DNA from 4 places in the Pantoea sp. Z09 genome. Region 4 is predicted to be linked to each of the others. Evidence: predicted binding sites of a transcription regulator. Region 4 holds the regulator's gene; each other region holds the start of a gene.
The links. The regulator Fur, encoded in region 4, represses iron uptake genes when iron is present. The targets are predictions, from matches to a motif close to ATAATAATGAGAACNACTATCAA.
Positions count from the first base shown of each region.

Region 1 (2,172 bases), 570 kb from region 4:
GCGAAAAACTGCCGTACCGACTCCAGGCTCATCTCTTTCTCCATGCAGGTCGAAGGCGTAAAAACTGCCACAAGGCGGAAAAAGTGTAAACGAGAGAAAGGCGGGAATCGCGTCGGGCGGCGCTTTTATACGCTGAGGGTGCAGTTGCCGCAGCGTTCCACGTCGGGAATGCGGTAGCGCTGGCAGCAGCTGCGCCGCACCATCTCGCCGTCGCGCGGCAGCATGGTGCGATAGAGTGGGTTATCGCTGCCGTCCAGCAGGCGGCTGGTGAAAAACAGCGCCTGCTCCAGCTGCAACAGGGTGTCGTCGTCCAGCAGGGTTTTCAGCTCGCCGAGGAACCAGTGAAAAGAGAAGCCCATATTATTCCAGATCAGCCTGGCGTTGATGCCGCCATGCTGCGCGATGGCGTTGACCACTGGGATCAGATGCTGCTGGATCAGGCGGTCGATACGCTGCGGCGCGTTGAGATAGCGCGCCTCTTCATCTTCGTGCGCATCGATCCAGAAGGCGCAGGGGTAGCCCTTCTCATGAAACTGCACGCGAATATGCTGCGGCGAGCAGTCGAGCGGGCGCGATTCCGCCAGCAGCGCCAGCATCAGCGGCGGCAGCAGCAGGCCAAAATACCACTGCGCCCAGAGCGACTGCACCGGCTTTGCTTCCTGCACCGCGTCGGGATGCTGACGATAGAGGTAGTCGCTGTAGCGCTGCGCCAGCGCGGGGAACTGTTCCGGGCGCGACCAGTCGGCCAGCGTCAGGGCGTCGGCGGGGGCGGTTTCATCAAGGTGGATGGTTTCCAGCATATAGCTGCGCTGCTCGCGCATCAGGTCGCGCAGCGCGCAGGCCAGCGTGCGATCGCGCTGCATAAAGATCGGCTGAGACTGCTGAAAGCGTTGCGGGTGCTGCCTGATGGTCGACATGCTGGTTCACGCGCCCTGGAAAAGGAGAAGAAAGAATGATAATCGTTCTTAGTTCTATTCACAAGTCGGCTGTTTTTAGCGCAGCGGGGTGTGGGGTTCAGCTGCTGGCCGCGCTCAGCGAAAGGGCGTGGCGCCGCCTTCGCTGAGCCAGAATTTAGTGCGCTTCGCTTTCCACTGGCAGGGTTTTCGGCAGATCCTCCCAGGCGAGAATGGTGTTGCGGCCCTGGTTTTTCGCCACGTACAGCGCGCGATCGGCGTTGGCGACCGCCTGATCGAATTCATCGTCGAAAATCGGCGCGATGCCGGCGCTGACGGTGACGTGGGTAGAGACCTTTTCGCTGAAGCGATGGGGGATCTCCAGATCGAGCACGTACTGGCGGATGCGCTCCGCCAGCTTCATGGCGATAGAGGCGTTGACGTTGGTCATCAGCACCAGAAACTCCTCGCCGCCGTAGCGCACCACCACATCGCGCGAGCGCACCGCGTCGCGGATCGCCACTGAGACGCGCGCCAGCGCCTGGTCGCCCATGGCGTGGCCGTAGTTGTCGTTGTAGGCCTTAAAGTGGTCGATATCCAGTAGCAGTACAAAGTGGCTGCCGGCGTGATTTTCCAGAATATTGTCCAGCCGGTTTTTCAGGCCGCGGCGGTTATAGAGGCCGGTCAGCGGGTCGAGCATGCTGAGATCGCTGAAGGTCTCTTTCTCTTCATAGAGCTGGCGCATCAGTCGGCGGGTAAAGTGGTCGACGCGGCGGCGCATCAGGTGCTGCAGGGAAAAGCCGATCAGCGGCAGAGAGATGGTCAGCAGCAGCATCGCCAGATGCTCGCCGCGATCCAGCAGCAGCACCGTCACCACCGGCGGCGTGATGTGCAGACAAAACGCCGTCAGATAATCACTCAGGGCGATAGCGCTGATAAAAAAGACGCTCAGCAGGCTAATAATCAAAAAGCTGCCGTCGAAATAGAAAACCTGATGGTAGCGATGGTCAATATGCCAGGCCCACAGTGCGCCGAGCAGCAGGGCCACAGGATTTAATAAAGGCAATTTCCGTTTGGGCCTGATTAAACTCGCAATTAAGGTGGTGCTGCTAAACAAGGCGATAATAATAACCGGCAACGACATTTCCGCTCCTGGGCTGCCGGTAAAAGGGATCAGGCAAAAAAACGATACGGCGACATTTAAAAACAGGAATAGCATCAGCGATAGCTGATATTTGCTGTGTTTCAATTCATCGTAAGATTGTAATTTCATTATTAA
Region 1 covers NZ_CP092373.1:3,313,510-3,315,681, reverse strand. Annotated here, with positions in the region: gene MC269_RS15840 (YbaK/EbsC family protein) at 1-32, opposite strand, end outside; gene fhuF (siderophore-iron reductase FhuF) at 126-917, opposite strand; gene MC269_RS15830 (diguanylate cyclase) at 1,072-2,166, opposite strand.
Region 1: fhuF (siderophore-iron reductase FhuF) is a predicted target of Fur. The motif match lies at 953-975, and genes of this name have one in related genera.

Region 2 (2,172 bases), 520 kb from region 4:
TGGGAGCTGGATACCTACGGCCACATCCCCAACGGCAACCGCAGTTACTACCTCAGCCGCTCGCAGCCGCCCTTCTTTAGCCTGATGATCGATCTGCTGGCGACGCACGAGGGCGACGCGGCCTACCGCAAATATCTGCCGCAGCTGCAAAAAGAGTATGACTACTGGATGGCAGACAGCGACAGCGTTGCCGCTGGTCAGGCGAGCAAGCGCGTGATCAAGCTGGCGGACGGCACGGTGCTCAACCGCTACTGGGACGCGCGCGACGCGCCGCGCACCGAATCCTGGCTGGATGACGTCAATACCGCGAAGAAAGCGCCGCAGCGTGACAAAGGCGAACTGTACCGTGACCTGCGCGCCGGCGCGGCCTCCGGCTGGGACTTCAGCTCGCGCTGGTTCAGCGACGCGCACAATCTGGCCTCAATTCGCACCACTCAGCTGGCGCCGGTCGATCTTAACAGCCTGATGTTCCACCTGGAGAAGACGCTGGCCAACGGGTATCGCCTTGACAAGCAGCAGGATAAGGCGAAGCAGTTCGCGGATCGGGCGGAGAAGCGCCAGGCGGCGGTGAATCGCTACCTGTGGGATGAGAAACAGGGCTGGTACGCCGACTACGACAGCAAGACGCGCCAGGCCAGCCCGCAGCTGACCGCCGCGGCGCTCTTCCCGCTCTATATGCAGCTGGCCAGCGACAAGCAGGCCGATCGCACCGCCTCGGCGGTAGAGAAACAGCTGCTGAAGGCGGGCGGTCTGCTCACCACTACGGTGAACAACGGCCAGCAGTGGGATGCGCCAAACGGCTGGGCGCCGCTGCAGTGGGTAGCGGTGGAAGGTCTGGAGCACTACAACAAGCCGCAGCTGGCGCAGCAGGTCGGCCTGCGCTTCCTGCAGAACGTGCAGACCACCTACGACAAAGAGCACAAGCTGGTTGAGAAGTATGTGGTCGACGGGCCGAACCTCGGCGGCGGCGGCGGTGGCGAATATCCGCTGCAGGACGGCTTCGGCTGGACCAACGGCGTGACGCTGATGCTGCTCGACAAATACTGTCCGAAAGAGAAAACCTGTAACAGCGCGCAGGATATTCCTCAGGCTTCGGCCACCACGAAATAACCTCCCTCAGGCGAAGGGTTCTCCCTTCGCCCCTTTTTTCAGACTCCTCTCCTGTCACAACGCTTGAAACATTTTTCACATATTGATAATAATTCTCACTCTGATTTTGAGAATCTTTACTATTTATCCGCCGCGCCCGTTTTGCGGCCCAAACAAGGACAGGACATGACGCTGCCGTTTACCCCTCACCGCTGCGCGCTGCTGTGCGCGCTGGCGATCGCGCTGCCCGCCGCCAGCCTGGCGGCTGAGACGCTTATGGTCACCGCTTCGCCGCAGGATCGCGCGGACAGCCCGACGCAGGGCTACCTCGCCACCACCAGCGCGGGCGCCACCAAAAGCGATCGTTCGCTGGTGACGACGCCGCAGTCGGTGTCGGTGATTACCCGCCAGCAGATAGACGATCAGGGCGCGATCGATCTCAATCAGGTGCTGAACTATACGCCAGGGGTGTTTACCAACTTCGGCGGCGCGGCGACGCGCTACGATACGATTTCGCTGCGCGGCTTCCACGGCGGCGACGTCGATAACACCTTTCTCGACGGCCTGCGCCTGATGAGCGACGGCGGCAGCTATAACGTGCTGCAGGTCGACCCCTGGTTTCTGGAGCGCGTCGACGTAATCAAAGGCCCCTCGTCCGCGCTCTACGGCCAGACGGTGCCGGGCGGGCTGGTGAACCAGACCACGCGCCGTCCGCAGTTCAGCGAAACGGGACACTTCCGGCTGTCGGCGGGCAACCACGACGCGCGCGGCGCGGCGTTCGACTATGCCAACGCCATCAACGACCAGTGGGCGTTTCGCCTGACCGGCATGACGCGCAACAGCGATACCCAGTATGACCACACGCGCGAGGAGAAGTATGCGCTGATGCCGCAGCTGATGTGGCAGCCCACGGAAGATACGCAGCTGCTGCTGCGCGCCTATTTGCAAAAAGATCCGTCGGGTGGCTATCACGGGTCGGTGCCGGGCGACGGCGCGCTGAGCGCCCACAACGGCGCGAAGCTCAGCACCGGATTCTACGACGGCGATCCGTCGCTGGACCAGTTTAAACGGCGCGAGCAGATC
Region 2 covers NZ_CP092373.1:2,220,462-2,222,633, forward strand. Annotated here, with positions in the region: gene treA (alpha,alpha-trehalase TreA) at 1-1,110, shown strand, start outside; gene MC269_RS10600 (TonB-dependent siderophore receptor) at 1,276-2,172, shown strand, end outside.
Region 2: MC269_RS10600 (TonB-dependent siderophore receptor) is a predicted target of Fur. The motif match lies at 1,193-1,215, and genes of this name have one in related genera.

Region 3 (2,172 bases), 680 kb from region 4:
GCACGTTGCGCGCCGCCTCGCCGGTGAATAACTGCCACAGCTGCGCGCCCGAAATCGGCAGCGCGCCGCGCGTCACGCCGAAAAACGCCAGCAGCGCGCAGGCCGCCAGCAGCCAGATGGCCTGCATCGTCGCCCGGCTCATATCTGCCCTCTCCCCAGTTTGCGACGCACCAGCACAATCAGCATCGGCGCGCCGAGCAGCGCGGTGACCACCGACACGCGCAGCTCGCCGGGCACCATCACCCGCCCCAGAATATCGGCCGCCAGCAGCAGGCAAGGGGTGATCAGCAGCGTGCCCGGCAGCATCCAGCGGTGATCGTTGCCCCACAGCCAGCGCGCCAGATGGGGCGTCATCAGCCCGACAAACGCGATAGGGCCAACGGCGGCGGTGGCGGCACCGCTTAACAGGGCGATAGCCAGCAGCCCCAGCAGCTGGGTGCGCGCCACGCGCGTGCCGAGCGCTGTTGCCAGATCGCCGCCCATGCTCAGGCTGTTAAGCGCGCGCGACAGCAGCAGCGCGATCAGCGCGCCGACCGCCACCGCCGGCCAGGTGGCGCGCAGCACGGCAAAGCTGCGGATATCGAGCGAGCCGCTGTGCCAGAAGCGTAGATGATCGTAAATATCAGGATTAAGCAGAGAGAGCCCGGAGGTCAGCCCTTCCAGCACCGCGCCCAGCGCCACGCCCGCCAGCGTCAGCCGCACCGGATTGACCCGGCCGCCGCCCAGCGCGCCGGTCAGCGCCACCAGCAGCGACGCCAGCAGCGCGCCGCCGAAGGCGAAGCCGAGCCAGTCAGCGGGCGAATCCGCGCCGAACAGCGCGATACCCAGCACCACGGCGAAGCCAGCGCCCGCGTTGACGCCGAGAATGCCGGGATCGGCGAGCGGATTGCGCGTCAGGCTCTGCATCAGCGCGCCCGCCAGTCCCAGCGCGCTGCCCGCCAGCAGGCCAGCGAGGGTGCGCGGCAGACGCGCTTCGCGCAGGATAACGCAGTCGGCGCTGTCGCAGTGGCTGGTCAGAGCAAGAGAGAGAGTATGAATGGGGATCGATTTGGCGCCGAGCATCAGGCTGAGCGCGATCAAGAGCAACAGCAGCATCCCTGAGGCGGCTATTACGGTGAGTTGGCGCATAACGTTCCGAACCTTCACTGTTCACTGACGCCGCGGGCGCGTCAATTTGATAATGATACTTATTATCGTTATTACTCGTATTTTTGTATGTTACCATGATTCGCCTCGACCATAACGAGGAAAACCGCAGCAAAAGGCGAACAAATGAACAAACCCTCCCATCTGATCGATCTCAGCCTGTTGAAGACCCATCCCGCTTTTCGCGCCGTCTTTATCGCCCGCTTTATCTCTATCGTCGCACTCGGCATGCTGGCGATTGCCGTGCCGGTGCAGATCCAGCAGCTGACCCGCTCGCCCGCGCTGGTCGGGCTGGCCGTTACCCTGGCGGGCGCGGGCATGTTTGTCGGGCTGCTCACCGGCGGCGTGCTGGCGGATCGCTATGAGCGCAAGCGCCTGATCCTGATTGCGCGCTCCACCTGCGGCCTCGGCTTCGTAGCGCTGGCGATCAACGCCTCGCTGCCGACCCCGTCGGTCGCCGCGGTTTTCCTGCTCGGCCTGTGGGACGGCTTTTTCGGCGCAATTGGCGTCACCGCGCTGCTGGCGGCCACGCCGGCGCTGGTGGGACGGGAGAACCTGATGCAGGCGGGCGCCATCACCATGCTGACGGTGCGCTTCGGCGCCATTCTCTCGCCCGCGGTCGGCGGTCTGGTGCTGGCGCACGGCGGCGCGGCGTGGAACTACGGCCTCGCCGCCTTCGGCACGCTGCTCACCGTGTTAACCCTGCTGCGGCTGCCGCTGATGCCGCCGCCGCCTCAGCCGCGCGAGCATCCGCTGCGGGCGCTCGCCAGCGGCGTGCAGTTTCTGTTTACCGCGCCGCTGGTCGGCATGGCGGCGCTGATTGGCGCGCTGGTGACGCTGGCGAGCGCGGTACGCGTGCTCTATCCGGCGCTGGCGCCGCACTGGCAGGTCAGCCTCAACGAACTCGGCCTGATGTACGCCGCCGTGCCGCTCGGCGCGGCGCTGGGCGCGCTGACCAGCGGACGGCTGGCGAATTCGCCGCAGCCCGGCCGGCTGATTTTAGGCAGCGCCATTGCCGCTTTTCTC
Region 3 covers NZ_CP092373.1:3,424,042-3,426,213, forward strand. Annotated here, with positions in the region: gene fepG (iron-enterobactin ABC transporter permease) at 1-142, opposite strand, end outside; gene fepD (Fe(3+)-siderophore ABC transporter permease) at 139-1,095, opposite strand; gene entS (enterobactin transporter EntS) at 1,273-2,172, shown strand, end outside.
Region 3: fepD (Fe(3+)-siderophore ABC transporter permease) is a predicted target of Fur. The motif match lies at 1,175-1,197, and genes of this name have one in related genera.

Region 4 (2,172 bases):
ACCGGCATGTTTTTATGCTACAGGCGATAATAATAACTTGTCGGACCAGTCTGGCAGTTATCTGAGTTAATGAAAATTAATCAATTTCCAGATGTGAATTTCATTTTTTCAGGTAGGCTATCCGCTCTCTAAAGAGGCTATGCGGGCAGATAAAGGATAACAAATGACGGCTCTTGGTCAGGAAGCAAAACACAGCGTGGTGGTTTTACATCAGCTGATCGAACGTATGTTTAACCAGCCGTCAGGCGAAGATGACACTTTCCACCTGCTGCTCTCCCATTTTCATCCCGATTTCCGCATGGTCACGCCGCAGGGCAGGCAGCTCGACCTGAATCAGACCGAAGAGCTGTTTCGTCAGCTGCAGGGGAAGCGCGAAGGCATGCGCATTGCCACCAGCGAACACGCGGTGATCTCGCAGCAAAAAGATGAGGTGACTATCCAGTATCGCGAACTGCAGATGATGAACGGCAGCGATCAAACGCGTATCGCGCTGGCGATCCTCGACTGCAGCACCTCCATTCCTCGCTGGCGCTACCTGCACGAAACCCTGGTCGCCTGACCGCCACCCATAAAAAAAGCCGGTATGCATACCGGCTTTTAGCATTACTGCATAGCACATATTACTGGTCGTGGAGCGTGTCGTCTTCGCGGCAATCGCCCAGCGCGCAGTGGCCATAGAGATAGAGGCTATGGTTGGTCAGCTTGATGCCGTGGCGGGTGGCGATGTCGCGCTGACGCGCTTCGATCGATTCGTCGCTGAACTCGATCACTTTACCGCAGTCGAGGCAGATCAGGTGATCGTGGTGATGCTGCTGGGTCAGTTCGAAAACCGATTTCCCGCCTTCAAAGTTGTGACGCGTCACAATGCCCGCATCGTCAAACTGGTTGAGTACGCGATAAACGGTCGCCAGACCAATCTCTTCGCCCATATCGATCAGGCGTTTATAAAGATCTTCCGCGCTGACGTGATGGCACTGAGGTTCCTGAAGCACTTCCAGAATTTTAAGTCTGGGCAGCGTGACTTTCAGGCCAGCCTTCTTTAATGCGGTGTTGTTGTCAGTCATGCGGATAGTGTCCTGTTACTTTGCTGGTTACTTGAGGCGCCTTGCCTTGAATGTCGTTCGGTGTCTATTCTCATTTGCGTCTCATTATAGAGGCGAAGCATTGAAATGAAAACCGAGGGAAACGCCTGAAATCAACACGGGCTGTAAGGAAATGCGTAACGGCGCCGGGCGGAGAAATGCAGGAGGTTCGTTATCATCTCGCTAACTTCCTGACCTCGCGGAAGAAATAAGCAGATAACCGATGTGGGTATTGTACAGAAACAGCGGTAAAAGTTAAAAATCTGTAGCTATTATTTCTATAGGAAAAACCTTTAACTCAATGTGAGCCAGCGCCCACATTGAGTATGTGGGTAATCAGGCTTCGATGATCGCCTGCAGCTGCAGCTCGTCATAGATCTGTTTTACCCAGGCGTCGACGCGCTGGCTGGTCAGCTCTGGCTGACGATCTTCATCGATGGCCAGGCCGAGGAAATGCTTGTCGTCCGCCAGGCCTTTAGAGGCTTCGAAGTGGTAGCCTTCGGTCGGCCAGTGACCGACGATTACCGCGCCGTTTGGCTCGATAATGTCGCGAATGGTGCCCATCGCGTCGCAGAAATATTCCGCGTAGTCTTCCTGGTCGCCGCAGCCGAAAAGCGCCACCAGCTTGCCGTTGAAGTCGATCTCCTCCAGCGTCGGGAAGAAATCGTCCCAGTCGCACTGCGCTTCGCCGTAATACCAGGTGGGAATGCCCAGCAGCAGGATGTCGAACGCTTCCAGATCTTCTTTCGTGCTTTTGGCAATGTCATGCACTTCCGCAACGTCTTTGCCCAGTTGTTTCTGGATCATTTTTGCAATGTTTTCGGTGTTGCCGGTATCGCTGCCGAAGAAGATGCCTACGATTGCCATGGGATCAATAACCTCTTAAATCCTGATAATGAGATGCATGCGCAGAGCGCACAATTAAGCGAATGATAGCAGAGCGGGCAACGGGGCGGAACTTGAAAAGGCGCGCCATTTGCTTCTGCGTGCGCTTTGCGCGGTTCAGTCCAGTTTGAGTTGCGCCAGCAGCATCTGTTCAATCAGTTCGCTGCGGCTGATATTGCGTTGCTCGGCCAGGGTGTTCAGCGCA
Region 4 covers NZ_CP092373.1:2,739,065-2,741,236, reverse strand. Annotated here, with positions in the region: gene MC269_RS13120 (hypothetical protein) at 164-559, shown strand; gene fur (ferric iron uptake transcriptional regulator) at 621-1,064, opposite strand; gene fldA (flavodoxin FldA) at 1,419-1,949, opposite strand; gene ybfE (LexA regulated protein) at 2,085-2,172, opposite strand, start outside.